DNA from 4 places in the Actinomadura luzonensis genome. Region 4 is predicted to be linked to each of the others. Evidence: riboswitches for the same ligand, from Rfam matches in the RefSeq annotation. Region 4 holds a riboswitch; each other region holds the start of a gene.

Region 1 (5,229 bases), on a different contig from region 4:
GCCGTGCTGTGCGAGAAGCCGCTCGCGGCCACCGTCGAGGACGCCGCGACCATGGTGCGCCTGGCGCGCGAGGCGGGCGTCTTCCTCATGGAGGCGATGTGGATGCGGTTCAACCCGCTCATCCGCCTGATCGCCGCCGACGAGCGCTTCGGCGAGATCCGCTCGGTGCAGGCGTCCTTCGGCTTCGCGCTGCCCTACGACCCCGCGCACCGGCTGTGGGCGCCCGAGCTGGGCGGCGGCGCGCTGCTCGACCTCGGGATCTACCCGTTCGGGCTGGCCCAGCTCCTGCTCGGCCGGCCCGCCGGGCTGCACGTGACCGGCTCGCTCGCTTCGAACGGGGTGGACGCCGAGACGGCCGGGGTGCTGACCTACCCGGGGGGCCGGCACGCCCTCGTGGCGACCTCGCTGCTCGCCGACTACCCCAACGACGCCCGGGTCGTGGGCACCGGGCTGCGGGCGGAGATCCCGGCCCCGTTCTGGGCGCCGCAGCGGATCGTGCTGAGCGGTCCCGGCGTGGAGCGGGAGGAGCACGTGCTGGATCCGGCCGACAACGGCTACGCCGGCGAGCTGCGCGAGGTGCGCGCCGCGGTGGCCGAGGGCAGGACCGAATCAGCGATCATGCCTCTTGACGAATCCCTTGCCATGATGGGGCTTCTGGCCGAGGCGCGGGGGCAACTCGCTTAGCTGGGCTTTTATGGATTTGTAATCCCCTTGCCATGTGTATTACCTTGTGGGGCATCTCAGGGCATACGTCCGGTTTGTCCGGCTATGTCTGACCATCAAGTGAGAGATCACATCACAGGATCGTCCTGTGACCGCTGAATCCGCCCACGGGCGGAACCGGGGACCCACGTCCTTTGGGGTGAGTCGGCACCGCGGTGCCGTAGGGCAGCTTCCACGCCCGAACCCGTCAGCTAACCCGGTAAGCGGCATGGAAGCAAGGAGCAACCCCCTCGATGGCCATGCACCGCATCACCGCTGCCCGAAAGATCGACATCGCCCGCGCCGCGCTCGGCGCGACCATCGCCGCCGCCGCGTTCGGCGCCCACTCCGCCGCGAACGCCGACAGCGCCCCGGCCACCGCCGGGCAGCACCTCGCCACCTCCACCAGCGCCACCACCGCCACCACCGGCACCGCCGGCACCGCTGACGCCCGCCCCGCCGACCACGCCGCGCCCCGGGCCCACGAAGAGACCAAGATCAGCGTCACCGCCGACCAGGTGCTGGCGCTGGCCCGCTCCCAGGTCGGCACCAGCGAGAATGCCGCCGGCGGCGGCACCCCGTACCAGCAGTGGTACGCCGGCTCCCGGCGGGCCGCCGAGACCATCGCCCGCGACGGCGGCTCCCCCACCGCCTACCTCAACGCCCCCTGGTGCGCCATGTTCGTCTCCTGGGTCGGCGAGAAGACCGGCGCCCGCCCGCAGGTCGGCTGGGACGCCTACACCGTCACCTACGCCAAGTGGTTCCAGGCCAACCACCGCTTCGGCGCCCTGGCCAAGCCCGGCGCCGTGGTGTTCTTCTCCTGGAGCGGCAGCAAGGACCTCGACGACATCAACCACGTCGGGTTCGTCGTCAAGGACAACCAGAACGGCACCATCTCCACCATCGAGGGCAACACCGGCAACGGCAAGGTGGAGGAGCGCGTCCGGCCCAAGTCGCAGGTCGTCGGCTACGGCTACCCCGAGTACGCCTCCTGAGCCACTCCCCCACGCCACTCCCCCACGCACGAGCGCGCGTCCCCATCGCCCGGGGACGCGCGCTCGTCGCTTTCCCGGCTCTTCCCGGATCACGCCTCCAGGAGGCGCAGGCTCTCGCGCGCCCACTCGGCGCGGGCCGTCGCGACGGCGATCTGCCCGGCGAAGACGTGCGCCTTCAGCGCGGCGATGCGGTCGTGCTCGGCCGCCGGGCGGCTCTTCAGCCGCTCCTTGATCAGGTCGGTCTCCTTGGCCAGCAGCGCCTCGCGGTGCGCGCGCCACTCGGCGACCAGCTGCTCCTGCTCGGCGATGAACGCCTTCAGCACCGACGCCGCCCGGTCGGGCTCGATCATGTCGAAGAACAACGCCTGCAGGAAGAACGCGTCACGCGCCGGCGGCGGCGGGTGCGGGGTGGCGAGCCAGGTGCGCAGCTCCGCCAGGCCGCGCTCGGTGATCGAGTAGACGGTGCGGCTCAGCCTGGTGCCCCGGACCTCCTTCTGGCCCTCGATGAGCCCGGCCTGCTCCATCTGGCGCAGCGTGGGATAGATCTGGCTCTGCGGCGCCGACCACACCCAGCGCGGGGCGGCCTCGAAGAAGCGGGTCAGCTCGTACCCGTTCATGGGGCGCGCCTCCAGGACGCCGAGCAGCGCGTGCTGAAGCGACATGCCCTCCAGCATAGGGACGGGGTGAACGCTTCCTCTAGAACAGGTATGGAGATACATGTATTGTCCTCCCTGTCTTGAGAGGGGCTGGGGTCGTGCGCGGCTCTGACTTGTGCGGGCCGGGCCGTGGGAACGCGGCGCGGCCTTGTCCGGGGCGGGCCGAGTCGTGCGGAGCTGGCGCGGCGGCCTGGTGGGCGAGCGGGAGAGGTGACGGCGGTGCACACGGAGCCGGATGGCGAGACCGCGCGCGCGGAAGCGGCGCCCGGCATGCCGTCCACGCCGGGGCAGCGGGTCGCTACGGAGCCTGCTGGGGCGGAGCGGGCTGTGGTGGAGCTGGTGGCGGCGGGGCGGGCGTTGGCGGGGGCGGGGCTGGTGACCGCGTTCGGGCACGTCTCCGTGCGGATCGCTCCCGACCGCCTGCTGATGACGCCGCCGTCGCCCCTCGGGACCCTCACCCCGGCCTCCCCGTACGCCGAGATCCCGCTCGACGCGAACGACCTGCCCGCCGGCGCGCCGCGCGAGGCGTGGATCCACGTCGAGCTGGCGCGCGCCCGGCCCGGCGCCGGCGCGATCTGCCGGGCGCAGCCGCCCGTCGCCACCGCTCTCGCCGCGGCCGGGGTGCCGATCCGGCCGCTGCACGGGCAGGGGGCCTTCCTCGGCCCCGAGGTGCCCGTGTTCGACGACGCGGTGCTCGTCCGGGACCGGGAGCGCGGCCGGGCGCTGGCGGAACGGCTCGGCGCGGCCCCCGCCGTGATCCTGCGCGGCAACGGGGCGGTGACCGTCGGCGCGACCGCCGGCGAGACCGTCGCGCTCATGTGGGTGCTGGAGGCCAGCGCCCGCATGAACGCCACCGCCTGGAGCGTCACCACCCCGAAGACCGCCACCCCGAAGACCGCCACCCCGAAGAAGGTCGCCCCGGAGGCCGCCGCCCCGAAGACCGTCGGGCCCGCCCTCGCGGGTCCCGTCCCCGCCGGTCCGGGTCCCGCCGGGCCCGTGCCGCTCTCGCCCGCCGAGCAGGAGGCGTGGCGAGCCGCCCAGCCCGAACTCCTCGCCCGCGTCTGGGCCTACCTCCAGGAGCCGTCATGATCGAGTTAACCGACATCGCCTACGTGCGCTCCGGCGCCGCCGACCTCGACAACGCCGTGCGCTTCGCGGTGGACGTCGTCGGCATGGAGCTGACCGCCCGCGAGAACGGCGTCGCCTACCTGCGCGCCGACCAGCGTCACCACTGCCTGGCCCTGGTCGAGGGCGAGTCCGGCGTCATCAGCTCCGGCTTCCTCGTCCGCGACGAGGACGCGCTGGCGGCCGCCGAGACCGAGCTGGAGAAGGCCGGCGTGAGCGTCGCGCGGGGCGGCGCCGAGGAGGCGCGCTCGCGCCGGGTCCGCGACTTCCTGTCCTTCGACGACCCCTTCGGCAACCGCGTCGACCTCGCCGTCGACCAGGTGACGCTGACCGCCCCGGTCCGGCACGGCCGCGAGGCGGGCATCACCGAGTTCGGCCACCTGTGCCTGGACGCGCCCGACGTGCGCGAGGCCTACCGCTTCTGGAACGGCCTGTTCAACGCCCGCGTCTCGGACTGGATCGGCGACTGGGCCTGCCTGATGCGCATCGACCAGGTGCACCACAAGCTGGCCGTCTTCCAGGGCAGCCAGCCGGGCCTGTGCCACATCAACTTCCAGGTCGACTCCCTCGACGACGTCATGCGCAACTGGCACTTCCTGGAGGCCAACGGCGTCGAGATCGAGATGGGCCCCGGCCGTCACCCGCAGTCCACGGCCGTCTTCGTCTACTTCAAGGGCCCCGAGGGCATCACCTACGAGTACTCGTGGGGCGTACGCCTCATCACCGACGAGGACGCCTGGCGTCCCCGCTACTTCGACCCCGCCGAGCCGGGCTCGATCGACATGTGGCAGGGCCCGACGCGCCGCGTCCACACGCAGCCGCAGCTCCGCCGTCCGCTGCCGGGCAAGGGTGAGGTGTGAGATGCCGCTGGTCGAGGTGTCCCTGTCCGAAGGCCGCGACCCGGCCGCGATCCGGGCGCTGATCCACGAGCTGCACGCCGCCGTCGAGCGGGCGATCGGCTCGCCGGCGCAGAGCATCCGGGTGATCGTCCGCGAGGTGCCGCGCACCCACTGGGCCGCCGGCGACCAGACGCTGGCCGAACGCGACCAGCTCGCGCAGGGCGGCTGACATGGAGTTCTTCGGGCACGTGATCGACGGCGCCGAGGTGAGGTCGGCGAGCGGCGAGAGCTTCCCCAGCGTCGACCCCTACACCCGCGAGCCCTGGGCCGAGGTCGCGCTCGGCGGCCCCGCCGAGGTGGAGCGGGCCGTCGCGGCGGCCAGGCGCGCCTTCGACGAGGGGCCGTGGCCGCGCATGGGCCGCGCCGAGCGCGGGCGGCTGCTGCACCGCCTGGCCGACCTCGTCCTCGCCGAGGCCGACCGGCTCGCCCTGGCCGACACCCGCGACATGGGCAAACCGATCGCCCAGAGCCGAGGCAACGACGTGCCCCGCGCCGCCGACAACTTCCGCTTCTTCGCCGACCACGCCCGCCTGACGGCCGCCGAGGCCCTGCCGATGGACTCGGGCCACCACGCCTACACCCGGTACGAGCCGGCCGGCGTGGCCGCCGCCGTCGCGCCGTGGAACTTCCCGCTCATGCTGGAGACCTGGAAGATCGCGCCCGCGCTGGCCTGGGGCAACACGGTGGTGCTCAAGCCCGCCGAGGACTCGCCGGTCTCCGCGACGCTGCTGGCCCGGCTGGCGCTGGAGGCGGGCCTGCCGCCCGGCGTGCTCAACGTCGTGCACGGCTACGGCCCCGGCTCCGCCGGGGAGGCCCTGACCGCTCATCCCGGCGTCGACCGCATCACGTTCA
Region 2 (5,229 bases), on a different contig from region 4:
TCGAGCAGCGGCAGCAGGAACGCCTGGAGCGCGACCTCGTTGCGCACCACGACCGAGGGCGTGTGCTCCAGCATCCACTCGTGGAGCTGCCGGGCGCCCTCGGGCGTGATCGTGTAGGTCTTGCGACCGCGCGCGCCCTCCGAGCCGGCGTCCACCAGCCCGTCGGCCGCCATCTTCACCAGCTCCGGATAGATCTGCGTGTGCCCGGCCTGCCAGACGTGGTTGAGCGACCGGTCGAACTTCTTCGCCAGGTCGTAGCCGCTCGCGGGGCCCACGGCCGAGAGCAGCCCCAGGAGCGCGATCCGCAGGGACATGCCCGCCAGCATAGCGAAGACTTGACATGTAAGCTTTTACATATCAATGTTCACCTGTGACTGATGACATGAAGACGCGAGGCGGCGACGTGCCCGTGCTCGTGGCCGCGCTCGGCGGCATGTTCCTGGCGATGCTCGACCAGACGATCGTCGGCACGGCGTTGCCGCGCATCGTCGGCGACCTCGGCGGCGGCGAGCTGTACACGTGGGTGGTCACCGCGTACCTGCTCACCTCGACGGTGACCGTGCCGCTCTACGGCCGGCTCTCCGACCAGCACGGCAGGAAGCCGCTGCTGCTGGTCGGCATGGTGGTGTTCGTCCTCGGCTCGGCCCTGTGCGGCGTGGCCCAGGACATGGTGCAGCTCATCGCCTTCCGCGCCCTCCAGGGCCTCGGCGCGGGCGCGCTGCTGCCGCTGTCGCTCGCGCTGGTGATGGAGATGTTCCCGCCCGGCAGCCCGCGCGGCGCCCGCACGCAGGGCGCGCTCGGCGGCGTGATGGCGTTGACGTACCTGGCGGGGCCGTTCCTCGGCGGCCTGTTCACCGACCACGCGAGCTGGCGCTGGGCCTTCTACGTGAACGTGCCGCTCGGCGCGGCGGTGATCGCGACCGTGGTGCTGCGGCTGCCGAACCGGCCGGGCTCCGGCGCGGGCGGGCGTCCCGACTACGCCGGGATCGCGGTGTTCACGGTGGCCGTCACCGCTCTGCTGCTGGGGTTGACGGAGAAGGGTCTCGACGGCCACACCTGGACCGACGCGGCCGTGGCGGGGCCCATCCTGCTCGCGCTGGCCGCGCTCGCCGCGTTCGTGGCGGTGGAGCGGCGGGCGGCCAACCCGATCATGCCGCTGCACCTGTTCGGCGTGCGGACGTACACGCTGGTGAACGCGACCTCGTTCGTCACGGCCTTCTGCATGTACGCGGGAGTCGTCTTCCTGCCGCGTTACTTCCAGGAGGCCCTGGGCGCCAGCGCCACGGAGTCGGGCCTGCGGATCTACCCGATGACACTGGCGATGGTCGCCGGCAGCGCGCTCATGGGCACGCTCATGTCCAGGACCAGGGTCTACAAGCCGTGGCTGCTGGTCTCCCCGTTCCTGCTGACGGCCGGCACGCTGCTCTGCCTCAACCTCGCGCGCGACACCGGCGGCCTGGCGCTCGCGGCCTGGATGGCGCTGATCGGGCTCGGCATGGGGCCGATGCTGTCGGGGCTGACCGTGGCCGTGCAGCAGGCGGTGCCGCCCCAGTACATCGGCACGGCCTCGGCCAACCTCACCTTCTTCCGCCAGATCGGCGGCTCGGTGGCGCTGGCCGTGGGCGGCACCCTCTACACCTCGACCGTCGCGGCGGAGGCCCCGGCGCACGGCCTGCCCGCCGCCCACGCCGCCGCCGCGGCGGCCGTCATCCCGTCGATCGGCGTGGCCGGAGCGCTGATCGCCTTCGTGGCGCTGGCGGCCATGCCCGGCAGGCGGCTGGAGACGCCCGCTGCGCCGCCGAGCAAGATTGAAGCCGGTTTCGCATCGTAAGGAGCATCGTGCGAAGCTGGAGGGGTCCCAACACCATGGAGGTCCTCAATGGCGGAATCACCGGAGCCGGAAGTCAGCGAAACTCCCGAGGACGAGATGAAGCGCAAGTTCCGCGAGGCGCTGGAGCGCAAGCGCGGCCAGGCCGCGGGCAACGGCGCTGGTGGCAGGGGCGGCGACCCGTCGAAGATCCATGGGACGCACGGTCCGGCTGCGAACAAACGATCCTTCAGGCGCAAGAGCGGCGGCTGAGGCCGGCTTGACGAAGGGGGCGCGGTTATTCCGCGCCCCCTCTTTCTTTGCCCAGGAGATAGGTAGATCTTTCGCCCGATTCATGACGATTCGTTTGCGTTCGTCCGGTACGCGTGGTTAAGTGTCAGCCAATCAACCAGCCGAATCCCGAGCCCCTCGGGAACCGGGGACCCACCTTGTTGGGGTGAATCCGGCACTGCGCCGGTAGGGCATCTCCTCGCCCGAACCCGTCAGCTAACCCGGTAGGCGTGATGGAGAGGAACCCCGCATGCCCCACCGCGTCACACCCCCGGACGCCGGCTCCCCACGCGTCGCCATTCCAGAGTGCCCCCTCCCGGACTGTGTAGTGCCGGCCGCCCGCTGAGCGGCCCCGCCTCCAGGTTCTCTCCGCGCTCCGCGCAGCCTCCCCCGTCAGGTGTCCTCCCCGGCTGCGCCCTTCTTCCCTGAGCGTGTCTCCCCGTCCCCTCGCGAAGGACCTCACTGCTCCATGTCTGCCCATTTCGGCCTGCGTTCGTTCGCCGTGCTCACCGCCTGCTCGATCGGCGCGCTCACCGCCGTCTGCACCCCCGCCCACGCTGACACCGACGAGAAGATCCTGCTCGAGGGCTCGACCACGGCCTCCTACTTCTGGGACGACTCCTCCGGTCGGGCCGGCGACACCGGCCTGCCGGCCAGCGGCAAGCCGATGCAGAAGGGGCTGGCCGCCAGCCCGAGCTGGCCCCTGCTGACCGAGGGCTACGTGATGTACGAGGGCAAGAAGATGCCCTTCTTCGTCGGCGACCGCGGCCCCGGCGAGCCCTCCAGCCGCGGCGTCATGCTCGACCTGGACGCCAAGACCTTCGCCGAGCTGACCGGGGGCAGGTTCAACTCCGACACCCTGGGCGTGGACGGCATCGGCGGCGAGGGCCACATCAAGATCGACTATGTCATCACCAAGTGGGGCGACGGCGTCGGCAAGAAGAACTACCCGGTCGCCTTCTCCACCGGCGCCTGGTCCGAGCGCGACGACAACCCGGCCGAGCCGCCGAAGGTGCTCGCCGAGGAGAAGGCGGAGCAGCCGGCCGCCAAGCCGATGGCGGCGGAGCAGCCGCAGGAGAAGGCCGCCGAGGCCGCCGAGCCCGTAGCCGCCGCGGACGACGACGCCGCCGCCGACGCCGCCGACGACGCCGCCGCGGAGGCAGCGCGGGCGGAGGCGGAGGACGGGCGGGCCGCCGCGGGCAAGGCCGTCGCCGCCGCCCCCGGCGGGCGCGCGGGCGTCGAGACCGTCGTCGGCCGCCACACCCAGGCCGCCCCGGCCGCCGTGGAGGCGAAGGAGGCCGGCACCGGCGTGGCCGGCATGCTGCTGTCGTTCGTGCTGGCCCTCGCGGGCGGCGGCGTCGTGCTGGGCGGCGACCGCCTCCGCCGGCTGGTGACCAGGGGCTGACACCGGCCTGTCACCCTTTACGGACGCCGGACCAGAATGACATTCTGGTCGGGTGACCACCCGCGTAACCGCCAACGGCATCGACATCGCCTACGAGAGCTTCGGCGCGCCAGAAGGCCGCCCGCTCCTCCTCATCATGGGCCTCGGCGCCCAGCTCATCCACTGGGACGAGGAGTTCTGCGAGCTCCTGGCCGAGCAGGGGCACCACGTCGTCCGGTTCGACAACCGCGACGCCGGCCTGTCCACGCACTTCGCGGAGGCCGGCCTGCCCGGCATGGGGACGGCTCCGCCGTACCTGCTGGACGACATGGCCGACGACACGGCCGGCCTCATGGACGCCCTCGGCTGGCCGCGGGCTCACGTGGTGGGCGCCTCGATGGGCGGGATGATCGCCCAGGCGCTGGCCGTCCGCCATCCGGAGCGCGTGCTGAGCCTGACCTCCATCATGTCCACCCCGGGCCCGGAGATCGCCCCGCCGACGCAGGAGGCCGCCGCCATCCTCATGGCCCGCCCCGCCGCCGACCGCGACGGCGTGCTGGAGCAGGCGGTGCGGACCTGGTCCGTCATCGGGTCGCCGGGCTACGAGCTGGACCGCGAGCGCGTCACCACGCTCGCCGGGCTGGCCTACGACCGCTGCTTCGACCCGGCGGGCACCGGCCGCCAGCTCGCCGCGATCATGGCGTCGGGCAGCCGGGTGGAGGCCCTCGGCCGGGTGCGCGTGCCCACGCTGGTGCTGCACGGCGAGGCCGACCAGCTCGTCCCGCTCGCGGGCGGCCAGGCCACGGCCGCCGCGATCCCCGGCGCCCGGCTGGTGACCTACCCGGGCATGGGGCACGACCTGCCGCGCGCGCTCTGGCCCGACATCGCCGCCGAGATCACCAAGCTCACGAGCGCCTGAGCGACGGCACGACGCGGCCCGCACCCCTGGATCGGGGGCGCGGGCCACGGGCGGACGGCGTCAGACCTCCAGCTTCTCCTCGATGCCGCGAAGTTGGTGGCGGGCCATGGCCAGGTTGGCCCGCCCCCGGTCGAGCGCCAGGTAGAGGAACAGCCCCTTGCCGCTGCGGCCCGTGATCGGGCGGATGATGTGGTACTGCCCGCTCAGCGTGATCAGGATGTCCTCGATGCTCTCCTTGAGGCCCAGCGAGTCCATCGTCCGCAGCTTCGCCTTGACGACCTCGGTGTTGCCCGCGGCGGCGACCTGGAGGTCCAGGTCCTTCGAACCGCCGAGGGTGCCGAGCGCCATGCCGCTGCCGTAGTCGACGACAGCCGCGCCGACCGCACCGTCGATCGTCATCATCTCCTTGAGAGAGACGTCCATGCCTGCCATGATTCCTCCTTCTCTGCCGGGATGGGTCAGTGCTTGCGTGCTGCGACGGCCGCCACCGCGGCGGCCGTCTTCCTGCCCTCCAGCCGCAGGAGCCCGACGTTCGTGCCGGGCCCGGCCAGGACTGTGAGGACGATCGTGGGGCCGGCCGCGTAGAAGGCCACGAAGCCGGCGGTGCCGGAGATCAGCGTCTCCTCGAAGGCGCCCTGATGCGTCATGATCAGCATGCGCCTGCTCATGGCGAGCAGCGCCGCGGCCAGGGCCGCCGCCTGCTCGCCGATCTCGTCGGGCAGGTCGCAGGCCACCTGCAGGCCGTCCACGGTGCAGGCGACGCTCCCGCTCACGTCCGGAGTGCGCTCGCGCAGGAGCGTCATCTCCTCCAGAACCTCTTGGCTCAGT
Region 3 (5,229 bases), on a different contig from region 4:
ACCAACTCCATCCCCGTCGCCGAGGTCTTCCACCGCAGCCCGCGCGCCGACCGCACGGTCGTGCTGACCGGCGGGGTGCGCACCCCCTCCGACGCGTTGGTGGGCCCGGTCGCGGTGGCCGCGATCCGCCGCCTGCACGTGGACACGCTCTTCCTCGGCGTCCACGGGATGAGCGTGCGGGCCGGGTTCACCACGCCCAACCTGCTGGAGTCGGAGACCGACAGGGAGCTGGTGGCGGCGGCCGGCCGCCTGGTGGTCCCGGCCGACCACACCAAGTGGAACACGGTCGGCATCAGCACCATCGCCGAGCTGAGCGAGGCCGACGTGGTCATCAGCGACGCGGGGCTGCCGCAGGACGCACGCACCGAGCTGGCCGACCGGGCCGGAGAACTCATCATCGCGGAAGAGGGCTCGCTTTGAAGCGCACCATCACCCACCTGGCCGACGGCCGGGAGCTCATCTACTTCGACCGGCGCGACGACGCCGACCGCAGCGCGGTGGACCGGCGCGAGCTGGGCCCCCGGCCGGTGGCCTCCGAGCTGCGCTACGACCCGCTGACGGAGGAGTGGGTCGCGATCGCCGGGCACCGGCAGACGCGGACGTTCCAGCCGACGGGCACGGCCGCCGAGTGCCCGCTGTGCCCGTCGAGGGAGGGCCGGTCGACGGAGATCCCGGCGGACGACTACGACGTGGTGGTCTTCGAGAACCGTTTCCCCTCCTTCTCCCGAAATTTCGGGACTTATGAGGAGGTCGGCGGCCTCAGCGCGGTCCGTCCCGGCGCCGGCCGCTGCGAGGTCGTCTGCTTCACCTCCGACCACGACTCCAGCTTCTCCCGCCTGTCCGACGACCGTGTCGAGCTGGTCATGGAGGCGTGGGCCGACCGCACCGCGGAGCTGTCCGGCATCGAGGGCGTGGAGCAGGTGTTCTGCTTCGAGAACCGGGGCTCGGAGATCGGCATCACGCTCGCGCACCCGCACGGGCAGATCTACGCCTACCCGTACGTCACCCCGCGCACCAAGCTGCACCTCGGCGCGGCCGCCCGGCACCGGGGGGCGGGCAACCTGTTCGCCGACGTCCTCGCCGCCGAGCGGGCGGCGGGCACCCGCGTCGTGACCGCGAACGAGCACTGGACGGCGTTCGTGCCGGCCGCCGCGCGCTGGCCGTTCGAGGTGCACGTGTATCCGCACCGGCAGGTGCCCGACCTGCCCGCGCTGAGCGACGCCGAGCGGGCCGCGTTCGCGCCGCTCTACACCTCGGTGCTGCGGGCCTTCGACGGGTTGTTCGGCGTGGTGATGCCGTACATCTCGGCCTGGCACCAGGCGCCCGTGCGTGAGGGGCGCGACCTGGCGTACCTGCACCTGGAGCTGTTCAGCATCAGGCGGGCGCCGGAGAAGCTGAAGTACCTGGCGGGGTCGGAGTCGGCGATGGGCGCCTTCGTCAACGACGTGCTGCCGGAGGAGGCGGCGCGCCTGCTCCGATCACAACTTGATCACTAATGGATTTCTACTTGGGGTCGCATGACTCGTGATCTACCATTAATATCCCCATATGTACCGGCGGTAACAGCCGTTGCACGCCTAATCCCGGGCGCGTCGCCCGGGAGCCGGGGACCCACCGCACCTGGGGTGAATCCACTTCGGTGGTAGGGACGACACTCTCACGCCCGAACCCGTCAGCTAACCCGGCCGGCTCAGGGAGAGGAACATCAGCACGTGGCGGCTCCGTCCCCCGCGCCCCTTGCCATCAGCCTGGTGACCGGCCTCGTCACCGTCCTCGCCACCCTCGCCGTCCTCCCGGCGGCTCCGGCCCTCGCCGGGGCACGGACGGCGGCCGCCGCGCCGAAGCCCGAGGAGTCGGAGCTGCGGGCCCAGCTCAAGCAGCTCAACACCAAGGTCGACAAGCTCATCGAGCAGTACAACCTCAAGCGCGTCGAGCTGGCCAAGGCCCAGGAGGCCGCGAGCGCCGCCAAGGAGCGCCTGGCCGCCGCCGAGCGCACGCTGGCCGCCTCTGAGCAGCGCGTCGCCGAGCTCGCCCGCCTCCGCTACCAGAACGGCAACCCCCCGGTGCCGGGCTTCATGCTGGACGGCGCCAGCGCGGCCGTGCTCGGGCAGCTCATCACCGAGCAGGAGGCGCTGGTCCAGGGCGTGGCCAAGGCCCGCGACGAGAAGAAGAAGGCCGCCGCCGAGGCCCAGGCGCTGGCGACCAGGATCCGCGGCGACGCGGCCACGGTCGCCGAGCAGCGGAAGAAGGCCGAGGACGTCATCGACGACATCAAGGAGAAGCTGGCCGACCTCGTCCCGTACGGCACCGGCCGCAACTCCGACGGAAGCTGGGCCCCCGAGCTGCCCTCAGGGACGGACAACATCACCCCGCGCACCCGCCTCATGCGCGCGCAGGTGGAGAAGAACTTCGCGCTGCCGTTCAGCGTGGGCTGCTTCCGCGCCGGCTCCAGCGGCGAGCACCCGCTCGGCCGGGCCTGCGACTTCATGATGAGCTCCGGCGGCACCATGCCCACCGCCGCCGACAGCGCCCTCGGCGACCGCATCGCCGCCTGGGCCCTGCAGAACCAGGACAAGCTCGGCATCAAGTACGTGATCTGGAAGCAGCGCATCAACTCGGGCTCCGGCTGGCGCGCGATGTCCGACCGCGGCAGCGTCACCGAGAACCACTACGACCACGTCCACATCTCGATGAACTGAGATTCCGGACATCGAGGGGCCCGCCCCGAGGCCCGGTCCCTGCCGTCCGGCGTGATCGTCCTGCACGTCACGCCGCCCCGCTCCTGACCCGCCGGGCGGCTGGGAGAATGGCGGCGTCCCGGAGCAGGCCGAAGGAGGTGCCGCCGGTGGCGGACGAGGTACGCGCGCACTGGTGGCCGCGCGAGGGCTGGCGCCCCGGCCGGCTGGCCTGCACCTGGCACCTGACCTTCGAACGCGCTCCCCGCCTGCACCGCCTGGCGGAGCGCTACCAGGAGGCGCTGGCGCGGGTGCCCGGCCACCACCCGGTCCCGGTCCGCTGGCTGCACCTGACCATGCAGTCCGTGGGCTGGGCGGACGAGGTGCCGCCCACGCGCCTCGACGCCGTGGCGGCGGCGGTCGCCGTGCGGCTGCGGCGGCTCCCGCCGTTCACGCTGACCTTCCACCGGGCGGCGGTGGCCGGGGAAGGGGTGGTCCTGGAGCCGGCGCCCGCCGACGCGGTGCGCCGCCTCAGGGACGAGGTCCGGGCCGGGATCGCCGCCGTGACGCCGGTGCCGGAGCCGGCGGGGGGCTTCTGGCCGCACGTCAGCCTCACCTACGCGGGCGCCCCGGGGTCGGCCGGGCCGTACGAGGAGGCGCTGCGCGCCGTGACCGCCGGCCCCGCCGAGGTCGAGGTGGACCGGGTGGCGCTGATCGTCCAGGAGCGGGTGCTCGCCCCCGAGTGGGTCTACAGGTGGACGACCCGCGCCGAGGCCCGGCTGGGCGGGTGATCCGGTGGGCACGCCGCTGTTCGCGGACGACCCGATCGCGCGCCCGCTCACCTATCCCGGCCGGATCCCGGCGACCTCGGGCGTGCTGTTCGACGCGGCGTACCTGCCGCTGCGCCCCGCCGCCGGGCGCGGCCCGGAGGAGTGGGAGGCGGGCGGCCGGAGCCTCGCCGCGCTCCTGGCCGGCGGCGGGTTCGCGCCGATGGCCGAGCGTCATCCGGTGGCCGCGGTCGGCTCGAACGCCGCGCCCGGCCAGCTGCTGCGCAAGTTCCGCGGCCACGCCGTGCGCCCGGTCGTGCCGATGACGCTCGCCGACGTCCCCGGTGTCGCGCCGGGGGTGTCGGCGCACGTCAGCAGGTGGGGCTACGTGCCCGCCGCGCCGATCGGCACGCCGGGGGAGACCTCCCGGCTGTTCGTGCTCTGGCTGGACGAGCGCCAGCTCGCCGCCCTCGACCTCACCGAGCCCAACTACGAGCGCCGCCTCCTGGACCGGCCCGTCACGCTGGAGTCCGGCCTGCGCCGCCCGCCCGTCTCGGTCTACACCGGCAGGCACGGCTGCCTGGCCGGCCCCGGGGGCGCGCCCCGGCGGCTCGCCCCGCAACGCGTCCTGATCCAGGACCTCCTCGACGCCTCGCCGGAGCTGCGCCGCCTGTGCGGCGGCACGCCCGAGGACTTCGTCGGCAAGGTACGGGACGACGGCGTGCGCGAGGCGGTCTGCCGCGTCCTGCAGACCGGACACCGTGCTCAGAGCGCGCGATAAGGTCGGATCCCGTGACAGACTCCCGTATCCCGCCCCCGCTCACCGGGGACGAGCGCACCGTGCTCGGCAACTGGCTCGAATGGCACCGCGCCACCCTCGTCTACAAATGCGAGGGCCTGAGCGACGAGCAGCTGCGCCTGCGCAGCGCGCCGCCGTCCACGCTCTCCCTGCTCGGGCTGGTCCGGCACATGGCGCACGTCGAGCGCGCGTGGTTCCGCCGCGTGCTGAACGGCGAGGACGTCCCCAAGCTGTGGGACAAGGACCGCGACAACGACGCCGACTTCAACGAGGTCGACACCGCCTCGGTGGAGGAGGCGTTCGCGACCTGGCGCGACGAGGTCGAGCGGGCCCGCGCGATCTCCGCCGCCAAGCCCCTGGAGGCCGTGGGCGACCGCAACGGCCGCGAGTGCACGCACCGCTGGATCCTGGTCCACATGATCGAGGAGTACGCCCGCCACAACGGCCACGCCGACCTGCTGCGCGAGCGCATCGACGGCGCGACGGGCGACTGACGGGGGACTGACGGGAGACAGGCGGCCGGGGAGGCCGGTCAGGACTCGGTGCGGAACAGCGCCCAGACGGCCTTGCCGCCCCGGGCCAGCCGGTCCCAGCCCCAGCTCTGGCTGTAGGTCTCGACGATGTAGAGCCCGCGGCCGTTCTCGGAGATGAAGTCGGGCTCCTTGCGGCGCGGCACCTCGTCGCTCGGGTCGGCCACGGCCAGCAGCACGTGGGGCGTGACCCGCATGAGCAGCAGCTCGATCTCGCGCCGCCCGGAGGCCCGCATCGCGTAGCGGACCGCGTTCGTCACCAGCTCCGAGACCACGAGGGCGGCGTCGTCGCTCAGGTCGTTCAGCCCCCAGCCCCTGAGGGTGGAGCGGGTGACGTCCCTGGCGGTCTTCACCGAGTCGGCCTGGAAGGGCAGCGGGCACGAGGTGGTGAACGACTTGCCGGCGTGCCCCATGAGCAACCGGTCGAAGCCGACCTCGCGGGTGATCTGCAGGCAATC
Region 4 (5,229 bases):
GTTCGTGGCCGGGCTGACGCTGGGGGCGACCAAGGGGTGAGCGTTCGCGGGGAGGGTCACAGGAGGGCGTGGAAGCGGGCGGCCACCTGGTCCCACGTCCACTCGCGGGTGATCCAGTCGCGGCCGGCCACGCCCAGCTTGCGCGCCTTGTCCGGGTCGGTCAGCAGCTCGACGACGGCCTGGGCGATCTCGGCGGGGTTCTCGCCGTTGACGACCAGGCCGGTCTCGCCGGGACGGACGGCGTCGGGCGCGCCGCCGGACGCCCCGGCGACCACGGGCAGCCCGGTGGCCGACGCCTCCAGGAACACGATGCCGAGGCCCTCCACGTCCACGCCGTTCCAGCGGGTGCGGCACGGCATCGCGAACACGTCGGCGGCGGCGTAGTAGCCCGGCAGGCTCGCGGCGGGGACGGTCCCGGTGAAGCGGACGGACGGGTGGCCGCCCGCCAGCCGTTCCAGCGTCCTGCGGTACGGGCCGCCGCCGACCAGCAGCAGCACGGCGTCGGGCACCTCGCGCAGCACCCGGGGCCAGGCCTGGATGAGCCGGTCCTGGCCCTTGCGCGGCACCAGCCGGGACACGCAGGCCACCACGGGACGGCCCGCCAGCCCCGGCTCGGCCGGGGGCAGGCCGGGGCGGAACTGCTCGGCGTCCACGCCGGGGGCCAGCCGTACGAGCTTGTCCGGCGCGACGGCGGCCTCGATGCGGCGGCGGGTGTAGTCGCCGAGGTACGTCACGACGTCCGCGTGCCGGCCGATCCTGCGCAGCACGGCGCGGAAGCCCGGCGCGCTCGCCCACGACGCCTCGTGGCCGTGGGTGAGCATGACCACGCGCCGCGCGCCCGCCCGGCGCAGGTGCGGCGCGAGCAGGCCGAGCGGGGCCGCCGCCCCGAACACGACGGTCCGCGCCCCGTGCTCGGCCACCAGCCGGGCGGCGCGGCGGGCCACGGCGGGGGTCGGCAGCATGAGCCGGGTGGGGTGCCGCACCACGGGGTACGGCTGACGCCGGTCGAACTCCTCGCAGCCCGGCCAGGCGGGCGCGTACACCGCCACGCCGGGCGTGCGGAGCGCCAGCCCGTGCACGAACGACTGGATGCCGCCCGGCCGCGGCGGGAAGTCGTTCGTGACGATGACCACCTTCGGCAGCGCGCCTGTCTCGGCCCCCGTCACGGCACGGGGACGCCGTTCAGTCTCGCCCACGCGCGGGCCGTGGCGATCCGCTCGGGACCGGAGGGATGGGAGGCATAGAGCACATATTCCACCGCATCAGGCGACAAGTCGGAAATATTGGCCACGGCGAAGCGTCTCTGCATGGCCACGAACGTCGCCGGGTCCCTCGTCAGCTCCAGCGCGTGCAGATCGGCCCGGGCCTCGACCTGCCGGCTGACGACGTTCTCGACGGGGCCGAGGAGCAGGGCGCCGAGGCTCATCAGGCCGATGACCGCCCCGACCGCGCGGGGGTCGGCGATCGAGCCGACGCCGGCCCTCCGGCGCACCGCCTCGAAGACCAGGAACAGCAGGACGGCGCCCAGCGCCGAGCCGAGGGCCGCGACGATCGTGCCGTGCAGGACGTCGTCCCGCTCGGCGTGCCCCAGCTCGTGCGCCACCACCAGCGCGACCTCCTGCCGCGGGGCGCGCAGCAGCGTGTCGTGGACGACGATGCGGCGCGTCGCGCCGAAGCCGGAGACGTAGGCGTTCAGCGCCGTCGTGCGCCGCGAGGCGTCGGCCACCAGCACGTCCCGCACCGGGACGCCGTCCCGCGCGGCCATGGCCAGCAGGTCCGCGCGCAGCGGGCCCTCGCGCATGGGGGTGAAGTCGTTGAACATCGGCTCGAACACCACGGGATAGACGAACGAGGCCGCCACCGTCAGGACGAACGCGCCCGCCGCCGCCGGGATCCACCACCGCCGCACGCGGCGCGCCAGCGCCACCAGGACGACCAGCGCCAGGCAGAGCAGGAACGTCTCCACGGCCGCGTTCTTCAGCCGGTCACCGGTCCAGGACGCCCAGTCCTGGGTGGACAGGCCGTACGCGCGCAGGATCGTCTCGAACCACATCCCGAGGGGCCAGCGGACCAGCGTGGTGAACGCGGAGACGACCACGACGCCGCAGACCACCCGCAGCCACCACGGGCCGCGCAGCCGCTCGACGGCCCGCGCGCCGAGCGGGGTGGCGATCAGGACGGCGGCGACGAGCAGCGTCAGGGCCAGCGACAGATGGCCCGGCAGGCTCGTGGCGGCGTCGAACGCCCGGGAGCGGGCGATCTCGGCGGCGCTGAAGTCGCGCGACGGGTCGGGCGGGGCGGCGGCCAGAGTGGTCCAGGGAGTGGTCCAGGGAGTGGTGAGGCCGGCCACGGCGAGCAGGACGGCGGCGAGGGCGGCCAGGGCGAGCGCGGCCTGGCGGCGCAGGCGGCCGTCGTCGTCGCAGAGGCGATCGGCGACGGGCTTGCCCTCGTAGGCGGGAGCGCCGCTCACGGCCCGGTCCCCGCCGCTCACGGCCTCGTCCCCGCGGGCCCGGCCCCTGCGGCTCACGGCCTCGTCCCTGCGGGCCCGGCCCCTGCCGCTCACGGCCCCGCGCCCGCCACTCACGGCGTCGTGCGCGCCGGCCCGGTTCCCGCCGGCCCGGTTCCCGCCGGTCCGGGTCGTGTTCGCGGGTGCCGCCGGGTCGCCGGTCTCCCGTCGTTCGCTCATCCGCCTCCCCTTCCTACCCGAGCTGTTCCCGCACGTACCCGCGCCACCGCGCCGTCAGCGTGGCCACGGAGAGCCCCAGCGGGGCGAGCGCCCGCTCGACGCCCGTCGCCTGGGCTGCACGGTAGAGCCGTACCAGGGTCCCCTCACTGAACCGGTCCGCGAGGAAGCGACACGCCAGCCACGCCTCCTGGTACGCCCGCGCGAGCCGCGCCGGGTCGCGCCCGTCCGCCGCGAAAGCCGCGGGTCCGGGCAATTCGCCGGGCAGGCGTCCGGCCCGGACCTCGCCGGCCAGTTCGGCGGCGGCGACCGGCACGGGCAGCCCGGCGTCGCGGTAGCCGACGTAGTCGGCGAACCCCTCGTACAGCCAGGGGGGCAGGCGGTCGGTGCCGGCGGCCACGTGGGTGAGCTCGTGGGTGAGCACGACGTCCCTGCCGGTGGGGTTGAGGCGGGCGAAGGCGTCCGGGACGACGATGACGCGGTCGCCGTCGGCGAGGGCGGCCAGGCCGGCCACGGGCCCGGCGCCGACCAGCCGGGCCGCCTCGGCGGCGCTCGCCGGGACGACGACCAGGGGCCGTACCGGCTCGCCGAGGACGTCCGCGACCCGGAGGGCGGCGGTGTCGGCCCGCCGCGCCAGCTCGGCGAGCGTCGCGGCCGGCGTGCCGTGCCCGACGACCACGGAGCGGGCCCCGCGTGCCGTGACGGTCTCCCCCGGCCACAACGCGCGGGGGACGGCCGCGCTCGCGGCGGGGACGAGGGCGAGGAGCAGGAGGGCGCCCGTCGCGGCTCGTCGGCTCACCTGCTCGGACACGTTGCCCGATGCTAGCGGGGGCGGGGCGGCCGGGGGCGGGAAGGGGACAGCCCCGCCCGATCCCCTCGCGGGGATCGTGGCGGGGCCGTGTCACATGCCGGGACGGACCGCGCCCACGAACGACGACCTGCGCCATCCGCTCAGCTTGTCGATGCGTACCCGTTCGCCTGTCCGCGGCGAATGGATCATTCTGCCCTTGCCGACGTACATGCCCACGTGGCCGAGCCCGTTGAAGAACATCAGGTCGCCTGGCTTGAGGTGCTTCCACGAGACCTTCGTCCTGATGCGGGCGAACTGGCTGCTCGCCACGCGAGGGAGCCTGACCCCGGCCTTCCTCCAGGCGTACTGGACGAGTCCGGAGCAGTCGAACGAGCCGGGGCCGGTGCCGCCGTAGCGGTACGGGTCACCGATCTGGTTCTTGGCCACGGCGACGGCCCGGTGGGCCCTCGCCTGTTGCCGGGCGGCCTTGGCGGCCCTGGCCGACCTGGTCGTTCTCGCCGACCGGGTGGTCTTCGCCGACGTGGTCGTGCGGGCCGTGGAGGCCGTGGAGGTGTCGCTTGCCGCCGCCGCCTGGGCCGCGGGGGCATGGAGGATCACACCTCCGGCCGTCACGGTCATGGTGAGCGCCGCGCCGCTGAGGGCAAGGCGGGACAGACGGGGGTTGAGAGGGGAGGTAGACAGGATTTCTCCTTGAGTCTTCCACGAACGCCTACCGGGTTAGCTGACGGATTCGGGCCTGGAAGTAGCCCTACGGCGCCGCGGTGGCGCCGATTCACCCCTGATCCCTGGCGAACGGGATCGATGGGTCCCCGGCTCCGTGCCTCCTGGCTGCACGGATTCGGCAGGTCGCCGCCCTGGAAGCGCGTCTTCGCGCGCATGGGGATGCGGGGGCGACCGGCGGATTGTCTATCTGTCACACATCGGGGGGAACCGATGGAGGTTGCCGCGACATGGCGTGCCGCTGCGACGCCAGAAGTTACGCCGAAGGTCAAGGAACGGCAAAACGCCAGTCAGCTTGTCAAGATCAGACAGGGGGTCGAGTCAGAATCGAAACCCCTGCTGGAACACCAGGTTCCGTTACCTAAATGTGACCCTTCTCACAATTCCCGGCACACGCCGCTGTAAGGTACCAATTGTCACTTTTGTCACACCTGTCACAGGGCTGACACGTGGGCACGCTCCCACGAGACCCCCGGGAGACACGGGTCTGATGGGACCGAAACCAGTCAGGCGACAGCCCGGAACGCGGGCGATCCGGGCTCAGGGCCGGATGGCGCCGACCAGGGACCGGCCGTACGACGAGAGCTTGACGATCTTGACGACGTCGCCCGTCTGCGGGGCGTGCACGATCTGCCCGTTGCCCGCGTACATGCTGACGTGGCCCAGCCCCTCGCTGAAGATGAGGTCGCCGGGCTGCAGCGCGTCCAGGCTCACCCGCCGGCTCGCCCCCCAGGCCCACTGCTGCCAGGTCGTGCGCGGCAGCGACACGCCCGCGGCCCGCCAGCTCGCCTGCGTGAGCCCCGAGCAGTCCCAGCCGCCCGGGCCCGTCCCGCCGAACACGTACGGCTTGCCGACCTGGGCGAAGGCGAAGCGCAGCGCGGCGGCGGCGCTGCCCGAGGCGGAGCCGGTGTACTTGACGCCGGTGCTGTTCGGGTTGCCGGCCTTGTAGGCGTTCAGCTTGTTCAGCAGCTTCTTCTGCTCGGCGATCAGCTTGAGGATCTCCGAGCGTTCCTTC

The links. A riboswitch is a leader RNA that binds a small molecule or an ion and turns the genes downstream of it on or off. The one in region 4 is predicted to bind cyclic di-AMP.
Region 1: linked by a shared signal. The riboswitch ahead of MF672_RS20045 (CHAP domain-containing protein) and the one ahead of MF672_RS43925 (C40 family peptidase) in region 4 are both predicted to bind cyclic di-AMP.
Region 2: linked by a shared signal. The riboswitch ahead of MF672_RS01895 (hypothetical protein) and the one ahead of MF672_RS43925 (C40 family peptidase) in region 4 are both predicted to bind cyclic di-AMP.
Region 3: linked by a shared signal. The riboswitch ahead of MF672_RS29670 (VldE C-terminal domain-containing protein) and the one ahead of MF672_RS43925 (C40 family peptidase) in region 4 are both predicted to bind cyclic di-AMP.

The regions. Positions count from the first base shown of each region.
Region 1 is NZ_JAKRKC020000001.1:4,121,786-4,127,014, forward strand. Features, by position in the region: gene MF672_RS20040 (Gfo/Idh/MocA family protein) at 1-684, shown strand, start outside; cyclic di-AMP (ydaO/yuaA leader) riboswitch at 807-944, shown strand; gene MF672_RS20045 (CHAP domain-containing protein) at 957-1,697, shown strand; gene MF672_RS20050 (PadR family transcriptional regulator) at 1,787-2,359, opposite strand; gene MF672_RS20055 (class II aldolase/adducin family protein) at 2,573-3,442, shown strand; gene MF672_RS20060 (VOC family protein) at 3,439-4,338, shown strand; gene MF672_RS20065 (tautomerase family protein) at 4,340-4,546, shown strand; gene MF672_RS20070 (aldehyde dehydrogenase) at 4,548-5,229, shown strand, end outside.
Region 2 is NZ_JAKRKC020000001.1:390,352-395,580, reverse strand. Features, by position in the region: gene MF672_RS01910 (PadR family transcriptional regulator) at 1-314, opposite strand, end outside; gene MF672_RS01905 (MDR family MFS transporter) at 371-1,831, shown strand; gene MF672_RS01900 (DUF5302 domain-containing protein) at 1,880-2,080, shown strand; cyclic di-AMP (ydaO/yuaA leader) riboswitch at 2,209-2,344, shown strand; gene MF672_RS01895 (hypothetical protein) at 2,568-3,503, shown strand; gene MF672_RS01890 (alpha/beta hydrolase) at 3,556-4,401, shown strand; gene MF672_RS01885 (hypothetical protein) at 4,462-4,833, opposite strand; gene MF672_RS01880 (roadblock/LC7 domain-containing protein) at 4,860-5,229, opposite strand, start outside.
Region 3 is NZ_JAKRKC020000001.1:6,270,328-6,275,556, reverse strand. Features, by position in the region: gene MF672_RS29680 (DeoR/GlpR family DNA-binding transcription regulator) at 1-420, shown strand, start outside; gene galT (galactose-1-phosphate uridylyltransferase) at 417-1,496, shown strand; cyclic di-AMP (ydaO/yuaA leader) riboswitch at 1,565-1,705, shown strand; gene MF672_RS29670 (VldE C-terminal domain-containing protein) at 1,713-2,699, shown strand; gene MF672_RS29665 (2'-5' RNA ligase family protein) at 2,846-3,466, shown strand; gene MF672_RS29660 (hypothetical protein) at 3,471-4,223, shown strand; gene MF672_RS29655 (DinB family protein) at 4,235-4,735, shown strand; gene MF672_RS29650 (ATP-binding protein) at 4,774-5,229, opposite strand, start outside.
Region 4 is NZ_JAKRKC020000002.1:2,922,625-2,927,853, reverse strand. Features, by position in the region: gene MF672_RS43945 (carbohydrate ABC transporter permease) at 1-40, shown strand, start outside; gene MF672_RS43940 (glycosyltransferase family 4 protein) at 57-1,142, opposite strand; gene MF672_RS43935 (M48 family metallopeptidase) at 1,163-2,686, opposite strand; gene MF672_RS43930 (basic secretory family protein) at 2,700-3,494, opposite strand; gene MF672_RS43925 (C40 family peptidase) at 3,585-4,112, opposite strand; cyclic di-AMP (ydaO/yuaA leader) riboswitch at 4,186-4,348, opposite strand; gene MF672_RS43920 (C40 family peptidase) at 4,755-5,229, opposite strand, start outside.